One region of the Mesorhizobium sp. RIZ17 genome, then DNA from elsewhere that is predicted to be linked to it. Evidence: predicted binding sites of a transcription regulator. Region 1 holds the regulator's gene; each other region holds the start of a gene.

Region 1 (4,164 bases):
CATCCCCGCCACCATGGAGAACGACTGCAACATGATGGCGGTGGCGCTGCAATGGCGCGACCCCGAGCGCTATCGCGACGACTTCATCGCCATCCTCCTGTCGCACGGCATCGGCATGGGTCTGGTGCTGAAGGGCGCGCTGTTCACCGGCACGCATTCCTCGGGCGGCGAATTCGGCCACATGATCCACCGCCCGGGCGGCGCGCTTTGCCGCTGCGGCCGGCGCGGCTGCGTCGAGGCCTATGCCGGCAATTACGCGATCTGGCGCAGCGCCATGAAAATGAGCGAGGACGCCGAGCCGGTCGACGTCGGCGACGCCGACATGCGAGCCCTGGCCGCCAAGGCGCGCGAGAAGGACGGCCCCGAGCGGGAGGCTTACCGTCGGGCAGGCGAGGCGCTTGGTTTCGGTCTCGGCAGCCTGTTCGCCCTCATCGACCCGGCGCCCGTGGCCATGGTCGGCGTCAGCGCGGCCGCCTTCGACCTGATCGAGCCGGCGCTAAGGGAGGCGATCGCCCAGACCGCGGGCGGCCAGCACTCGGAATCGATCTCCTTCGACACCGAGCCTAACGAGCTGCCGCTGATCCGCGAAGGCTGCGCCATGCGCGCGCTGACCTTCGTCGACCAGGAGATTTTCGCGCCGGGCATGCAGGCAAGAGCGGGCAGCGGAAAAAACGTGGCCTGAGCGGCTTTGAAGTGACCGCTGGTCGCTGAGGACAGCAGCAGACGCTTGAGATTAGCGATGGCCCCGCAGCTTCGTCATTCCAGGGCGAAACAGGAGCGAAGCGACGCAGCGCAGACCCTGGAATCCATGCCGTTACTTCGATCGTAGGCGCAGCGGAGCAGAATTCTGCACCGCCCCGGCGCGTCGAAGTCACGGAATGGATCCTCGGGTCTGCGCTGCGTCGCTACGCTCCTTGCTCCGCCCGTGGATGACGACGCTAGAAGCGTCTCGGCTAATCACCATCGCAGATGCCGGGAGCGGAGCCCGTCAGCGCTTCCGCGCCCTATCCCTAATCCTCCCTGATCGCGTAACCCGCCCCGCGAATGGTTCGGATGACGTCGGGCATGCGGCCGTTGTTGACCGCCTTGCGCAGGCGGCCGACATGGACGTCCACCGTGCGCTCGTCGATATAGATCGTCTCGCCCCAGACATTGTCGAGCAGTTGGCTGCGCGAGAACACGCGGCCAGGATGCCGCATCATGAATTCGAGCAGGCGGAACTCGGTCGGGCCGAGCCTTATCTCGCTCTTCTTGCGGTAGACGCGATGCGACTCGCGGTCGAGCACGATGTCGCCGACCTTGAGCACGCTGGACAGCACCTCCGGCTTGGCGCGGCGCAGCAGCGCCTTGACGCGCGCCATGAATTCCGGCGTCGAGAACGGCTTGACCAGGTAGTCGTCGGCGCCGGTCGAGAGCCCGCGCACGCGGTCGCTTTCCTCGCCCCGCGCCGTCAGCATGATGATCGGCAGCCGCTCGGTCTCGGGCCGCATCCTGAGGCGCCGGCAGAGCTCGATGCCGGAAACCGCCGGCACCATCCAGTCGAGCACGAGCAGGTCGGGAACGTTTTCCTGAAGGCGGATTTCGGCCTCGTCGCCGCGGGTCACCACTTCCACCTGGTAACCCTCGGATTCGAGATTGTAGCGGAGCAGCACCCCCAGCGGCTCCTCATCCTCCACCACCATGATGCGTGGCGCGATCATCGGGGTAACCTTCTCGTCAGGCCGCCGGCGCCGACATTGCCGTCTCGTCCTGCTTGGGACGGTTGGCGGGCAATTGCGTACCGGTGAGCACATAATAGGCGTTCTCGGCGATGTTGGTCACATGGTCGCCGATGCGCTCGAGATTCTTGGCGCAGAACAGAAGATGCGTGCAAGCGGTGATGTTGCGCGGATCTTCCATCATGTAGGTCAACAGCTCGCGGAAGACGGACGTGTATTTGACGTCGATGCGCTCGTCGTCGTTGCGCAGCTTGGCCAGCGCAGTGGCGTCGCCCACCATATATTCCTGGGTCACGGCCTGGACCTGGATCAGCACCAGCTGCGCCATGGAATCGATCGAATGCGTGAGGTCGCGCGGCGCGGTGCTGACGCCGACCGCGCCAACGCGCTTGGCGATGTTCTTGGCAAGATCGCCGATGCGTTCGAGATCGCCCGCCATGCGGATCGAGCCGACAACGTTGCGCAGGTCGTCCGCCATCGGCTGCCGCTTGGCGATCAGCGTGATGGCGCGGTCGTCAAGCTCGCGCTGGCGCGCGTCCATGATGGCGTCGTCGGAGACGACGCGCTGCGCCAGCGCATTGTCGGTTTCGAGCAGGGCCCTGGTCGCGCCGCCGACCATGGAGCCGGCCAGATCGCCCATGTCGTTGATAAGCCGGCTGATCTGCCTCAGATCCTCGTCGAAGGAGGCGACGGTATGTTCGGCCATGATGATGTCCTCGTATGAACTCAGCCGAAGCGGCCGGTGATGTAGTCCTGCGTGCGCTTTTCGCGGGGCGAGGTGAAGATCTTCTCGGTCCGGTCGAACTCCACCAGCTCGCCCAGATACATGAACGCCGTCTGCCTCGACACGCGCGCCGCCTGCTGCATGTTGTGGGTGACGATGACGATCGTATAGTCGGCCTGCAACTCGTCGATCAGTTCCTCGATCTTGGCGGTCGACAGCGGATCGAGCGCCGAGGCCGGCTCGTCGAGCAGGATGACCTCGGGCTTCACCGCCACGGTGCGGGCGATGCACAGGCGCTGCTGTTGGCCGCCGGAAAGGCTGAGGCCGCTGGCGTTGAGCTTGTCCTTGACCTCGTTCCACAGCGCGGCGCGCTTCAGCGCCGACTCGACGCGGCTGTCCATCTCGGCCTTGCTGATCTTCTCATACAGCCTGACGCCGAAGGCGATGTTCTCGTAGATCGACATCGGGAACGGCGTCGGCTTCTGGAACACCATGCCGATCTTGGTGCGCAGAAGGTTGAGGTCCTGCGAGCGGTCGAGGATGTTCTTGCCGTCGAGCAGTACCTGGCCCTCGGCGCTCTGCTTCGGATAGAGCTCGTAGATGCGGTTGAGCACGCGCAGCAGCGTCGACTTCCCGCAGCCCGACGGGCCGATGAAGGCGGTCACGCTGCGCTCCGGCAAGGACAGGTTGATGTCCTTCAGCGCCTTCGATTGGCCATAGTAGAAATTGAGGTTCTTGACCTCGATCTTGGCCTTCTCGACGGTCGTGTCGGCTACGTTCAGGTCGGTGGACAACATCGGTTTCATCTGTCCTCTCTGCGTCCGGTCAGGCTGCGGGCGATAATGCTCAGCCCGAGAACCGTAAGGGTGATTATGAGTGCGCCCGTCCAGGCCAGCTGCTGCCATTCCTCGTAAGGGCTGAGGGCGAACTGGAAGATGGTCACCGGCAGGCTGGCCATCGGGGCATTGAGATTGCTCGACCAGAACTGGTTGTTGAGCGCGGTGAAGAGAAGCGGCGCGGTTTCGCCGGAGATGCGGGCGATCGCCAGCAGGATGCCGGTCACGATGCCGGACAGGGCCGCGCGGTAGGCGACCGAGCGGATCACCACCCAGCGTGGCGCGCCGATGGCGGTGCCCGCTTCGCGCAGCGCGTTGGGCACGAGGTTCAGCATGTCCTCTGTGGTGCGCACCACGACGGGGATCACCAGGATCGACAGGGCGACGGCGCCGGCAATCGCCGAGAAGTGCCCCATCGGCCGTACCATCAGCTCATAGACGAACAGGCCGATGATGATCGATGGCGCCGACAGCAGGATGTCGTTGATGAAGCGCACGATCGTCGTGAGCTTCGAGAAGCGCCCGTACTCGGCCATGTAGGTACCGGCCAGCACGCCGATCGGCGTGCCGACGATGATGCCGATGATCGTCATGACGATGCTGCCGTAGATGGCGTTGAGCAGGCCGCCGGCGTCGCCGGGCGGCGGCGTCATCTGCGTGAACACGGCCAGGTTCACCCCGGAGAGCCCCTTATAGAGCAGCGCCCCGAGGATCAACGCCAGCCAGGCGAGGCCGATGCCCGCCGCGACGACGCACAGCGCCATCATCACGGCGTTCTTGCGTTTGCGGCTTTGGTGAAGCGATGCGGCAGTCGACATCGGTCAGGCTCCCGTGCGGCTATCGATGCGCAACAGCATGTAGCGTGCGAGCGCGAGGATGATGAAGG
Region 2 (4,164 bases), 290 kb from region 1:
CCTGCCGCTCATCGCTTCGCTGGCGCAGAGCGGCGGCTGGAAGCCGGTGGCGATAGCGGTCGCGATCGCGACGGCGGCGCTGATCCCGTTCGTCTTGCTGCTGGTGCCGGAGCGTCCCGCTTCCATCGGCCAGGTGCGCTACGGCGCGGATGCCGACGACGTGCCCCCCATCTCGCCGGCATCGCAGGGCAATTTCCTGGCGCATACGCTGAACACGTTGCGCCGCGCCGCCGGAACGCGGGTGTTCTGGTATCTGTTCGCCACCTTCTTCGTCTGCGGCTTCACCACCAACGGCCTCGTCGGCACGCATCTCATCGCCTTCTGCGGCGACATGGGCATCGGCGAGGTGCAGGCGGCCGGGCTGCTGTCGATGATGGGCATCTTCGACCTGATCGGCACCACGCTGTCCGGCTGGCTCACCGACCGCTTCGATCCGCGCAAGCTGCTCGGCGTCTACTACGCGGTGCGCGGGCTGTCGCTGATCTACCTGCCTTATTCCGGTTTCTCGGCGACCAGCCTGGTCATCTTCGCCGTGCTCTACGGCCTCGACTGGATCGCCACGGTGCCGCCGACGCTCAGGCTCGCCAACGAGGCGTTCGGCGACCGCAGCGGGCCGATCGTGTTCGGCTGGATCGTCGCCGGCCACCAGGTGGGCGCAGCGGCGGCCGCAGCCTTCGGCGGCACGATGCGCGAGCTGCAGGGCAATTACGAGCTGGCCTTCCTGATCGCCGGAATGACCGGTATTGCGGCGGCGTGCATCTCGCTGCTGATCAATACCAGCAAGCCGGCGTTCGAGCCGGAGCCGCAGGCGGCTTAAGGCGCGACTTTTCCTTCTCCCCTTGTGGGAGAAGGTGGCCGCGAAGCGGTCGGATGAGGGGTGCTCCAGGGAAAGCCAGCGTCTCACTCAGCTGGAACGCCGGCGACGCCTCACCCATAGGAACGTCAACGCCTCACTCCGCTGGAACACCCCTCATCCGTCTCGGCGCTAACGCGCCGATCCACCTTCTCCCACAAGGGGAGAAGGGAAGAGCTGTCGACTGTTATCAAAACTTCATGGTTCCGAAATGTGCCTGAAACATTGAGGCGTGAGCTTGGCGGTCCCGTTCAACGCCATCCGGAGACAGCCATGAACAAGCTCTCGTTGACCCGCCGCGCTTTCGTCACCTCGGCCAGTGCCTTTGGCCTTGTCGGCGCCTCCGGGCTCGCGCTGCCCTATTATTCCCGCGCCAGCCAGCGGCCGGCCTTCACGCATGGCGTCCAGTCCGGCGACGTCGACGCCACGTCCGGCATGGTGTGGACCCGCACCGACCGCCCGGCGCGCGTGATGTATGAAGTGTCGACGACCGAAAGCTTCGCCAACGCGACCAGGCTGGCTGCCCTCGATACCTCGCCGGCCAGCGACTATACGGTCAAGCGGCTGCTCACCGACCTCGCTTCGGACCAGGACATCTTCTACCGCATGACTGCTGCCGATCTTTCCGACATCAACGCCGTCTCCGAGCCGATCGTCGGCCGCTTCCGCACCGCGCCGTCGTCAAAGCGCGACGTGCGCTTCGCCTGGTCCGGCGACACGGCCGGTCAGGGCTGGGGCATCGACGAGACCGGCATGAAGACCTATTCGACCATCGCCAAGCACACGCCGGACTTTTTCCTGCATTCCGGCGACACGATCTATGCCGACGGCGCCATGAAGGATGAGGTCGACCTGCCCGGCGGCGGTAAGTGGAAGAACGTCGTCATGCTCGACGGCAAGCGCAAGGTCGCCGAGACGCTGGACGAGTACCGCGACCAGTGGAAATACAACATGATGGACAAGCATGTGCTTGGCCTCTCCGCCATCTGCCCGACCTTCTACCAGTGGGACGACCACGAGGTGCTCAACAACTGGTCGGATTCGAAGAATCTCGCCGCCGACGACCGCTACAAGGAAAAGTCGATCCATGTGCTGGCCGCCCGGGCGGCACGCGCCTTCCACGAAATGACCACCATCCGCTACGAGCCGTCGGAGCCGGGCCGCGTCTACCGCAAGATCTCGCACGGGCCGCTGCTCGACGTGTTCTTCCTCGACATGCGCTCCTATCGCGGCCCCAACGGCCCCAATCTGGATGAAACGCTGACGCCGAAGTCGCGCATGATCGGCGAGGAGCAGTCCAAGTGGCTGAAGCGCGAGCTGGCCAACTCCAAGGCGACCTGGAAGATCATCGCCGCCGACATGCCGCTCAGCCTCGTGGTCTGGGACGACGCGGCGAAGAAGGTCGGCTTCGAGGCCGTCAGCAATAACGACAATGGCGCGCCGAAGGGTCGCGAGCTCGAATTCGCGGATGTGCTGCGCTTCATCAAGAATGCCGGCATCACCAACACGGTGTGGCTCACCGCCGACGTCCACTACACCGCGGCGCATTACTACAATCCCGACAAGGCGCAGTTCCAGGATTTCAATCCGTTCTGGGAATTCGTCTCCGGCCCGATCCATGCCGGCACCTTCGGCCCCAACGACCTCGACATGACGTTTGGGCCCGAGCTGAAATTCATCAAGGCGCCGACCGCCGAGCAGGGCCAGAACCTGCCGCCGTCGGCCGGGCTGCAGTTCTTCGGACTGGTCGATATCTCCGGCGCCACCGAGCAGCTCACCGTGCGGCTGATGGATCGCGACGACAACGAGCTTTACAAGGTCACGCTCGATCCGGTGCGGTCTGCGTAAGGTCGTTGAGGAAATTAGGAACGCCGGCGGGACAGCGCCCCCCTCTGGCCTGCCGGCCATCTCCCCCTCTTGGGGGGAGATTAGCAGTTTCGGCGCCTAGCTCCTTCTGCAATGTCGGCGATTGGCGAAAGCGAGCGTCACAGCCAATCTCCCCCCAAGAGGGGGAGATGCCCGGCAGGGCAGAGGGGGGCGCGAAGGATCGCTACGTTTGCCGCGTTGTGCGCAGCGGCAGGTCAATCCGGATAGCAGGTTGTGGGGATTTTCGGCCAGACGGCGGTGTCGCAGTTGGCGTCCTTCTGGCGCTGCTTGAAGGAGGCGCTGACCGGGCCGGTGACGATCGGGTCGACGCCGTCGGGGGCGTCGGCGAACATCTGCTGCGCGGTCCTGGCGTCGGGCGGCGTGATCGGGTCGGCTTCCCTGAGCGTGGCCGCCGACTGCGCGGCACCGGCCGCGACGAGCATGCCAAGCGCTGCCCACGCAAAAACCGGACGCAATCTGGACATATGATCGCTCATGAACATCGAACTGTCCGGCCCCTCAAAGGTTCCGCCTTGGTTAACAGAATCATTTCACACCAAGACGTTTAAGAATCAGTGACCTTTTATTTGGGGTCGGGCCTCCCCTTTCGCAATTGCGAAAAACCTTGTATGAGCCGCGCAACCGAAAAAGGCGGCGCTTGTTAAGCCTGCCGCCTGCAACGTTCCCGAGACCAGACAAAATGAACCTCCGCAATATCGCGATCATCGCGCACGTCGACCATGGCAAAACCACGCTGGTCGACCAGCTTCTGAAACAGTCCGGAGCCTTCCGCGACAACCAGCGCGTCGCCGAACGCGCCATGGATTCCAACGACCTCGAAAAAGAGCGCGGCATCACCATCCTCGCCAAAGCGACCTCGGTCGACTGGCACGGCACCCGCATCAACATCGTCGACACGCCCGGACACGCCGATTTCGGCGGCGAGGTCGAACGCATCCTGTCGATGGTGGATTCGGCGATCGTGCTCGTCGACGCCGCCGAAGGGCCGATGCCGCAGACCAAGTTCGTCGTCGGCAAGGCGCTCAAGGTCGGCCTGCGCCCCATCGTCGTCATCAACAAGATCGACCGTCCGGATGCCCGCCATATCGAAGTGGTCAACGAGGTGTTCGACCTGTTCGCCGCGCTCGACGCCACCGACGAGCAGCTCGACTTCCCGATCCTCTACGGTTCGGGCCGCGACGGCTGGGTGTCGGAAAACCCCGAGGGCCCGAAGGATCAGCAACTGGCGCCATTGTTCGACCTCGTCGTCAAGCATGTGCCGGCGCCGACGGTCCATCCCGGCCCGTTCCGCATGATCGGCACCATCCTCGAAGCCAACCCGTTCCTCGGCCGCATCATCACCGGCCGCATCGAGTCCGGCACGCTGAAGGCCAATCAGGCGGTCAAGGTGCTGCACCATGACGGCACCCAGATCGAGACCGGCC
Region 3 (4,164 bases), 1.5 Mb from region 1:
CAGGCGCGCGCCCAGATGGCGGGCAGCATCGCGTCGCGCACGATCATCGCGGTGACGGTGCGCGGCGACAGGTACCAACCCTTGGCCGAGGCCAGCAGGCATTCCGGCAGGTAGGCGATCGCCACCACGCACAAGGCCGTTGAGGGCAGGCTGACGCCGGCGCTTGCAGCGGCAATCAGCGCCAGCAGCAGCGCCATCGCGGCGCCGGTGAGAATCTCGGGCGCGAAGAACAGCAGGAACGTGACCCGGCGCAGCCGCGCCCACCGCGTCTGGCGCGACCAGATCTCGGCGAACCGGCGCTGGCCGAGCGGCTGCTCGAAAGGCGAAGCGACGAGATTGACGTTGAGCCCCAGGCTGTTGACCAGCTTGGTGGCTGCCGCATCCTCGGCGATCTCGGCGGCCAAAGCCTGGATACCGCCATTGGCGTCCAGCATCGGCTTGTTCCACAGCATGCTCTTGCCCTGGGCGAAGCCGAGGCCGAGCGCCTGGCCGGCATACTGCCAGCGCGCTTGCAGCGTGTTGAGGAAGGCGCATTCGACCTCGGCCCAAAACCCGTCCGGCCGCGAGCCGATCGGCGTCGAGCAGACGAGGCCGGTGTCCGCGCGCCATGCCGCCATCAGCTGCTGGACGTAGTCCCTCGGCATCAGCACGTTGGAATCGGCAAGGATGACCCAATCGTGCCTGGCCGCCTGCCAGCCCTTGACGCAGTTGTTGAGCTTGGGATTGGCGCTGATGCGGTCGTCGCCGATCAGCAGCCGCGCCGGAACCTCCGGGTAGCGCGCCATCGCCGCATCGATCAGCCTGACCACCGGGTCTTCGGCATGCGCGACGCAGAAGATCAGCTCATAGCGCGGCCAGTCGAGCGAGAAGGCGCGCTGCAAGGTCTCCTGCGTGAACGGCTCGACGCCGCGCGCCGGCACGATGATCGAGACCGGCTGCGCGCCGGCGGGCGGCGCTATGACACGCCGCCGTTCGAGCCGCGAGGAGGCGAGCACGATGCTGGCGAGATTGGAAAGGAGAAGGGCTGACGAAGCCAGGCCGGCTGCGATAGTCAGTTCCATCGAGATCTGGTCACTCCCGAAAGGCCGCATGCGGCCGTTTCATCAGTCGACAGAGCGCCCGAGTCGCCCGGCGCGGTTTGTGCACACCAACATTGTCGTATGTCACTTAAATGACATTGTTTTTCGGCACCTGCGCTTACAAGGCTGGCAGGATGGTCGGCGCTACGTCTACTAAGAGCGGAGCGTGACATATATTCCGCGGCGGCAACCGGAGTGGCCCATGTATCGCGCAGTGACGCGCAACATCGAAGTGCTGGTCAGGCCCTTCTACCTGGAGGACCGATCCGATCCGTCCGAGAACCGCTATGTCTGGGGCTACCAGGTGACGATCGACAACCGCTCCGACGATTTCGTGCAGCTTCTGTCGCGCTACTGGCATATCACCGACGGTCGGGGCCGGGTCGAGGAGGTGCGCGGCGCCGGCGTCGTCGGCGACCAGCCGGAGCTCAATCCCGGCGACAGCTATCAGTATACCTCGGGCTGCCCGCTCTCGACGCCGTCGGGCATCATGGTCGGCCATTACACGATGCGCAACGGCCGCGGCGAGACGTTCGATATCGCCATTCCGGCTTTCTCGCTCGATATGCCGGGGACGAGGCGCACGGTGAACTAGCTTCTTTCTCCCCGTATACATGGAGAAATGCCCGGCAGGGCAATGAGGGGCGGCGCCGAGGTTCGAGATTTTCTTTAGACGACGGCCTCGGTGACCATCTTCACCAATGACGGCGCTGCCCCTCATCCGCCCTTCGGGCACCTTCTCCCCGTGAAACGGGGAGAAGGAAGGGGCTTACTTCACGAATTCGGCCGGGTCGAAGTCGTACTGCGTCGAGCAGAACTCGCAAGCGACGTGGATGCCGCCGTCCTCGGTCGAGTCCTTGATCTCCTGCGCCGAAAAGCCTTCGAGGATGCCGTGGATCTTCTCGCGCGAGCAGGAGCATTGGTCGGCGACCGGCACGCCGCGGAAGACGCGCACGCCATGTTCGTGGAACAGCCGGTAGAGCAGCCGCTCGGCGCCCACCGTCGGGTCGATCAGCTCGGTCGGCTCGATGGTGCCGAGCAGCGCCAGCAACTCCTGCCAGGAATTGTCGGCCGGGTGGTCCGCGACGTCGCGCGGATCACCGTCGCCGCCGGAAATATCGGGAACGCGCATGCGCTCCGGCGATTGCGGCAGGAACTGCGCCAGGATGCCGCCGGCACGCCACTGCTCGCGCGCGCCGCCCGGGCCGGGCGTGACCAGCTTGGCGACCGACATCTTGATCTCGGTCGGGATCTGCTCCGACTGCCGGAAGTAGGTGCGCGCGGCATCCTCGAGCGAGGTGCCGTCGAGCTGGACGATGCCCTGGTAGCGCTGCGTATGCGCGCCCTGGTCGATGGTCAGCGCCAGGACGCCGTTGCCGAGCAGCGTCTGCTGCGAGGTCTCGCCGGCGGCGATCAGCGCCTGCAGCCGGTCGGCGTCGAAGCGCGCATAGGCGCGCAGCGCATGCGGGGTCGAGAAATCAGCCACCAGCATGTCCACCGGACCGTCGGTACGGGTCTGCAGGATGAACTTGCCTTCAAACTTCAGCGAGGTGCCGAGCAGCACGGTGAGCACACAGGCTTCCGCCAAAAGACGGGCGACCGGCTCGGGATAATCGTGGCGGCTCAAGATAGCGTCGAGCATCGGCCCGAGCTGCACGGTGCGGCCGCGCACATCGAGCGGCGCGACCTCGTAAGGTACGACGTGATCGTCGCCGGCGAAGCCGAATTCACCGAGTTGGGGTCTATGCTCAGCCAAGGTATGGGTTTCCAACATGACAAAACTCCGGGGCGCAGCCATGCAACCCGATGAGCCGCATGCGTCGAAGCGCGTTCAATTTACGTGATGGCCCGCAAATAGGCATCACATATCCCCAGATCAAGTTGACCCCGATCGGGCCGGAAGCGGTCAGGTCGGCCCTTCTCAAGCGCCCAGGCACCAAGCCAGCACCGCCTTCTGGGCGTGCAGCCGGTTCTCGGCCTCGTCGAAGACCACCGAATGCGGCCCGTCGATCACCTCGTCGGTGACCTCCTCGCCGCGATGCGCCGGCAGGCAATGCATGAACAACGCATCGGGCTTGGCCTTCGCCATCAGCGCAGCATTCACCTGATAGGGCAGGAAGACGTTGTGGCCGCGGGCGCGATGCTCCTGGCCCATCGAGACCCAGCTGTCGGTGACGACGCAGTCGGCATGGTCGACGGCCTCCTCGGCGGACCGGGAAAACCGGACCTTGCCGCCATTGGCTTTCGACCAGTCGACATATTTCTCGAAAGGCTCGCTGCCCTCCGGCACCGCGACATTGAGATTGAAGCGGAACCGTGCCGAGGCTTCGAGCAGCGAATGCAGCACATTGTTGCCGTCGCCGGTCCAGGCGAAGGTCTTGCCGGCCACCGGACCGCGATGCTCCTCATAGGTCATGATGTCGGCCATGAGCTGGCAGGGATGCGTGTCGTCGGTCAGCCCGTTGATGACCGGAACGGTGGCATTCTCGGTGAGCTCCAGCAGCCGGTCATGCGAGGTGGTGCGGATCATGATGGCGTCGACGTAGCGCGACAGCACCTTTGCCGTGTCGGCGATGGTCTCCGAACGGCCGAGCTGCATCTCGGTGCCGGTCAGCATGATCGTCTCGCCGCCGAGCTGGCGCATGCCGACATCGAACGACACGCGCGTGCGCGTCGACGGCTTGTCGAAGATCATGGCCAGCACCTTGCCATCAAGCGGTTTTGAACGCTCGCCAGCCTTGAGCCTGGTCTTTCGCGCCACCGCGTCGTCGAGCATGACGCGCAGGTCGCCCGCGGAAACGGCGGATAGATCGGTGAAGTGGCGAACACTCATCGGCAGGTTCCAGAAGTTATTTCGCGGCTTCGGCCGCAATCGCATCGGTCAGGCCCTTGGCGCCGCCGCGAATGCGCTTCAGCGCCTCGCCGATCTCCTCGTCGGTGACGGTGAGCGGCGGCAGGAGGCGAATGACGTTGTCGCCCGCCGGCACGGCAAGCAGGTGCTGATCGCGCAGTGCCATGTTCACCTTGGTGTTGGGCATGGCGCATTTCAGGCCGAGCATCAGGCCGATTCCCCTGATGCCCTCGA
Region 4 (4,164 bases), 630 kb from region 1:
AAATATTACAATGTCTAAAGCGTCAATTTACATGCGTCAACCATCGGTCAATCGCTGTCGGCCACCACTTTGCGCCGCTGCAACAGCCGCGCCGCGAGCCAGCACAGCATGGCCCAGGCGAAGCCCGCGCACCAGCCGGCAAGCACGTCGGACGGCCAGTGCACGCCGAGATAGACGCGGCTGGTGCCGACCAGCACCGTGGTGAGGACGGCAAGGCCAAGCACGAAGACTTTCGACCTGCGGTCCGGCAGGAAGCGGGCCGCCAGCGAGCCGAGGGTCAGATAGGTCACCGCCGACAGCATCGCGTGGCCGCTTGGAAAGGACAGCGACGTCTCGGTGACGAGATGCGAGACGAGGTCGGGGCGCGGCCGGTCGACCTCGAGCTTGAGCAGGCTGGAAAGCACCTGCCCGCCCGCTACGGCCGCGAACATGAACAGGGCTGTCGCCGGTCTGCGGATCAAGAGCAGATAGACGATCGTCGCCGTCGTGATCAGCACCAGGACGGCGGTGCTGCCCAGCGCGGTGATGTCGCGCACCGCGCCCTCCAGCCAGGGCGGGCCGATCGGACTGTCCGGCTGCCCGGCGTGGCGGAAGGCAAGCAGGATTTCCGTATCGAAGGCGTGCGGGGTCGTGGCGCGCGCCACTTCCATCAATTCCTCGAAGCCCCACAGACAGCCGGCGATGGCCAGCCCGGCCAGGAGCAGGGGGAATTCTATCTTTGCAAACAGCGCGCCGGAGGATGGCTTCATGAGAGGCTCGAGGGTTAGAGCTTCTGCATATAGGGCCCGAGCGTGATCAGGGCGACGGCGGCGATCGCCAGAACCACCCCGGTCGCCTGGAGCGTGTTCAGCCGTTCGCCGAAGAAGACGAGCGCCACGGCATTCACCGCGACAAGCTGGATCACCGCCGACAGGCTGAACGATACCGACATGCCGAACTCGCGCACCAGCCGCAGCATGATCAGATTGCCCGCCGTGTAGAGCGCCAATGTCAAAAGCAGTTTGGCCAGGCTCGGCGCCATCCCCCAGTGCTTGGCCACCATCGCCGCCAGCAGGAACATCACCGTCGAAATGCCGAGCTGCGCCAGTCCCCAGAAACTCACTTGCCGTCCCTTCTTGAACGCCGTCGCCGCGCCGGCCGCCGCCCTTGTTTCCGAAGCGGGCGAAGCCGTCAAGCTGATCGCGGCGAAGCCTCCTTCTCCCCGTCACCGTACCTACGGCATGCACAGATTTCCAAGCGGCTGGTCTTTGGCGAGGTGGCGCTGCGAAGCAGCGACGGATTGGGGGAACCACGTGGCAATCAAGCCTCGGCCTGATCAGGCACGCCAATCACAGAAGATGTGTGCACGGTAGGCTACTGTACGGGGAGAAAGGGGCCGGCATCGACCACCAGCGATGGGCTACGCCGAATCCATGTCACGAAAATGTGATCGGCGCGCTTTAGGGGTCGAAAGGTCAAATCCCCAGCCACCTCAAGAAGCCAGAGGAACAACATGACCGTGACCCCTGAGACCCGTTTCCGGACCAGCCAGCTCGAGGAAAATGACGGCCCGCCCGTCAACCCGACCGACAACCGCACCATGGGCGAGATCATCGCCGCGCGTTTCTCGCGCCGCGGCTTCCTCATGGGTTCGCTGGCTGTCTCGGCCATCGCCGCCACCGTCAGCCCGCTGGCCCTGGTCGCCGCCGACGAGGCGCGCGCTGCCGAAGGCTCGGCCTTCAAATTCGACGAGCTCGAGACCGGCATCGACGACAGGCACCATGTCGCGCCGGGCTATGACGCCGACGTGCTGTTGCGCTGGGGCGATCCGCTCTTCGCCGACTCGCCGGAGTTCGATCCGACAAAACAGTCGGCCGAGGCACAGGCCAGGCAGTTCGGCTACAACAACGACTATGTCGGCTATATCCCGATCGACGGCTCGGCCGAGCACGGCATTTTGGTCGTCAACCACGAATACACCAACCCGCATCTGATGTTCCCCGGCATCGTTTCGGTCGTCGAGAAGGACGGGAAGAAGAAGGCCGAGGTCGCACCGCTTTCGAAGCAGCAGGTCGATGTCGAGATGGCCGCGCATGGCGGCACCATCGTCGAGATCCGCAAGCAGGACGGCAAGTGGCAGGTGGTGCGCGACGGCAAGCTCAACCGCCGCATCACCTCCAACACCGAAATGGCGCTGTCCGGTCCGGCCGCCGGGCATGATCGCCTCAAGACCAATGCCGATCCGTCCGGAACGAAGGTCATCGGCACCATGAACAATTGCGCCGGCGGCGTCACGCCCTGGGGCACCTATGTGATGGCCGAGGAGAACATCCACGGCTACTTTTCCGGCGACCTGCCGGCGGGCCACAAGGAGGCCGCCAACTACAAGCGCCTCGGCATTCCGGAAGGCGCTTATGAGTGGGGCGCGCATTACGATCGCTTCAACCTCGCCAAGGAGCCGAACGAGCCGAACCGTTTCGGCTGGATCGTCGAGGTCGACGTCAACGATCCCAACTCCGTGCCGCGGAAGCGCACCGCCATGGGCCGTTTCAAGCATGAGGGCGCCGAATCGATCGTCGCCAAGGACGGCCGCGTCGTCTTCTATCTCGGCGACGACGAGCGCTTCGACTATGTCTACAAATTCGTCACCGCCGGTAAGTTCAATCCCGATGACCGCGCGGCCAACATGAACCTGCTCGACGACGGCACGCTGCATGTGGCGAAGTTCGCCGAGGACGGTTCGGTCGAATGGATGCCGATCGTGTTCGGGCAGGGCCCGCTGACGGCGGAGAACGGCTTTGCGTCCCAGGCCGACGTGCTGATCGAGACGCGGCGCGCCGCCGACCTGCTCGGCGCCACCAAGATGGACCGGCCGGAGGATATCCAGCCCAATGCCGGCAACGGCAAGGTCTATGTCATGCTGACCAACAATTCCAAGCGCAAGGCCGAGCAGGTCGACGCCGCCAACCCGCGCGCCGACAACGCCTTCGGCCACATCATCGAGATCGTCGAGGATGGCGGCGACTTCGCCGCTGCCAAGGGCAAGTGGGAAGTGCTGTTGAAATGCGGCGATCCGTCGGTGGCCGATGTCGGCGCCACCTTCTCGACCGCGACCACCGCCCATGGCTGGTTCGGCATGCCGGACAACTGCGCCGTCGATTCCGCCGGGCGGCTGTGGGTCGCCACCGACGGCCAGGGCCCGAAGGCCACCGGCCGCACCGACGGCCTCTGGGCGGTCGACACCGAAGGCCCGGCGCGGGCGACTTCGAAACTGTTCTTCCGTGTGCCGATCGGCGCCGAAATGTGCGGCCCGCTCTTCGCGCCGGACGACCAGACGGCTTTCGTCGCCGTCCAGCATCCGGGCGATGGCGGCGAGGACTGGGAAGGCTTTGGCCGTCCGTCCTACTACGAGGATCCGTCGACCCGCTGGCCGGACTTCAAGCCGGACATGCCGGTGCGGCCTTCGGTCGTCGCGATTACGAAGCAGGGCGGCGGCAAGATCGCGGTGTGAGTTGCTGCCGCATCGGCATGCATGATCACGGACGTTGGGGATTGGCCGAAACCTCCCCAACGTCGTCATTCCAGGGCGAAGCAGGAGCGAAGCTCCGTCGCGGAGACCCTGGAATCCTGTGTGTTGGTTCTGGTGTATGGTTGAAGTGGGAAGGAGACCGAGTGGATCCTGGTCGTCCTTTCGGACAGGCCGTGGCATGGCCCGGTCCCTTCCCACAGGTGAACCATCAACCTGAACAGTTGCACGGGGCTGTTCGAAGCAGACCCCGCACCACAGGAAGAGGCGTGGACATGATAGCCCAGAACTATGTCGGCTGCGACATCTCCAAGCAGTGGCTCGACTTTTTTGATGAGACAAGCGGCCGTCTTCGGCGCATCGACAACCAGGCCGATGCGATCGCGGCCTATGTGGCGGGTCTTGATCCCAGTCGGGACTTCGTCGTCATGGAGGCGACAGGGGTGCATGACCGGCTCCTGCGCCATGCGCTGGCCAAGGCCGGCGTGCCGTTCTCGCGGCACAACCCGGCCCATACCCACCACTATTCGAAGTCGACGCGCCGGCGCGCCAAGACCGATCCTCTCGATGCCAGGATGCTGAGCGACTACGGCCGTCGCTATAGCCCTGAAGCCGAGCCGGCGCCGAGCGAAGAAGTCGAGCGGCTTCAATCGCTTGCC

Evidence for each region. The regulator PhoB, encoded in region 1, activates phosphate uptake and scavenging genes when phosphate is short. The targets are predictions, from matches to a motif close to TGTCATNNANCTGTCAT.
Region 2: WDX12_RS07540 (alkaline phosphatase D family protein) is a predicted target of PhoB. The motif match lies at 1,039-1,055, and genes of this name have one in related genera.
Region 3: WDX12_RS13440 (ceramide glucosyltransferase) is a predicted target of PhoB. The motif match lies at 1,161-1,177, and genes of this name have one in related genera.
Region 4: WDX12_RS09300 (PhoX family protein) is a predicted target of PhoB. The motif match lies at 1,414-1,430, and genes of this name have one in related genera.

The regions. Positions count from the first base shown of each region.
Region 1 covers NZ_CP147861.1:1,238,628-1,242,791, forward strand. The annotation lists gene WDX12_RS06100 (ROK family protein) at 1-682, shown strand, start outside; gene phoB (phosphate regulon transcriptional regulator PhoB) at 1,011-1,700, opposite strand; gene phoU (phosphate signaling complex protein PhoU) at 1,717-2,424, opposite strand; gene pstB (phosphate ABC transporter ATP-binding protein PstB) at 2,445-3,248, opposite strand; gene pstA (phosphate ABC transporter permease PstA) at 3,245-4,096, opposite strand; gene pstC (phosphate ABC transporter permease subunit PstC) at 4,100-4,164, opposite strand, start outside.
Region 2 covers NZ_CP147861.1:1,526,243-1,530,406, reverse strand. The annotation lists gene WDX12_RS07545 (MFS transporter) at 1-817, shown strand, start outside; gene WDX12_RS07540 (alkaline phosphatase D family protein) at 1,127-2,701, shown strand; gene WDX12_RS07535 (hypothetical protein) at 2,935-3,204, opposite strand; gene typA (translational GTPase TypA) at 3,420-4,164, shown strand, end outside.
Region 3 covers NZ_CP147861.1:2,754,744-2,758,907, reverse strand. The annotation lists gene WDX12_RS13440 (ceramide glucosyltransferase) at 1-1,061, opposite strand, end outside; gene apaG (Co2+/Mg2+ efflux protein ApaG) at 1,282-1,674, shown strand; gene WDX12_RS13430 (Hsp33 family molecular chaperone) at 1,849-2,877, opposite strand; gene argF (ornithine carbamoyltransferase) at 3,001-3,912, opposite strand; gene WDX12_RS13420 (aspartate aminotransferase family protein) at 3,929-4,164, opposite strand, start outside.
Region 4 covers NZ_CP147861.1:1,867,480-1,871,643, forward strand. The annotation lists gene WDX12_RS09290 (phosphatase PAP2 family protein) at 48-749, opposite strand; gene WDX12_RS09295 (hypothetical protein) at 764-1,102, opposite strand; gene WDX12_RS09300 (PhoX family protein) at 1,493-3,490, shown strand; gene WDX12_RS09305 (IS110 family transposase) at 3,781-4,164, shown strand, end outside.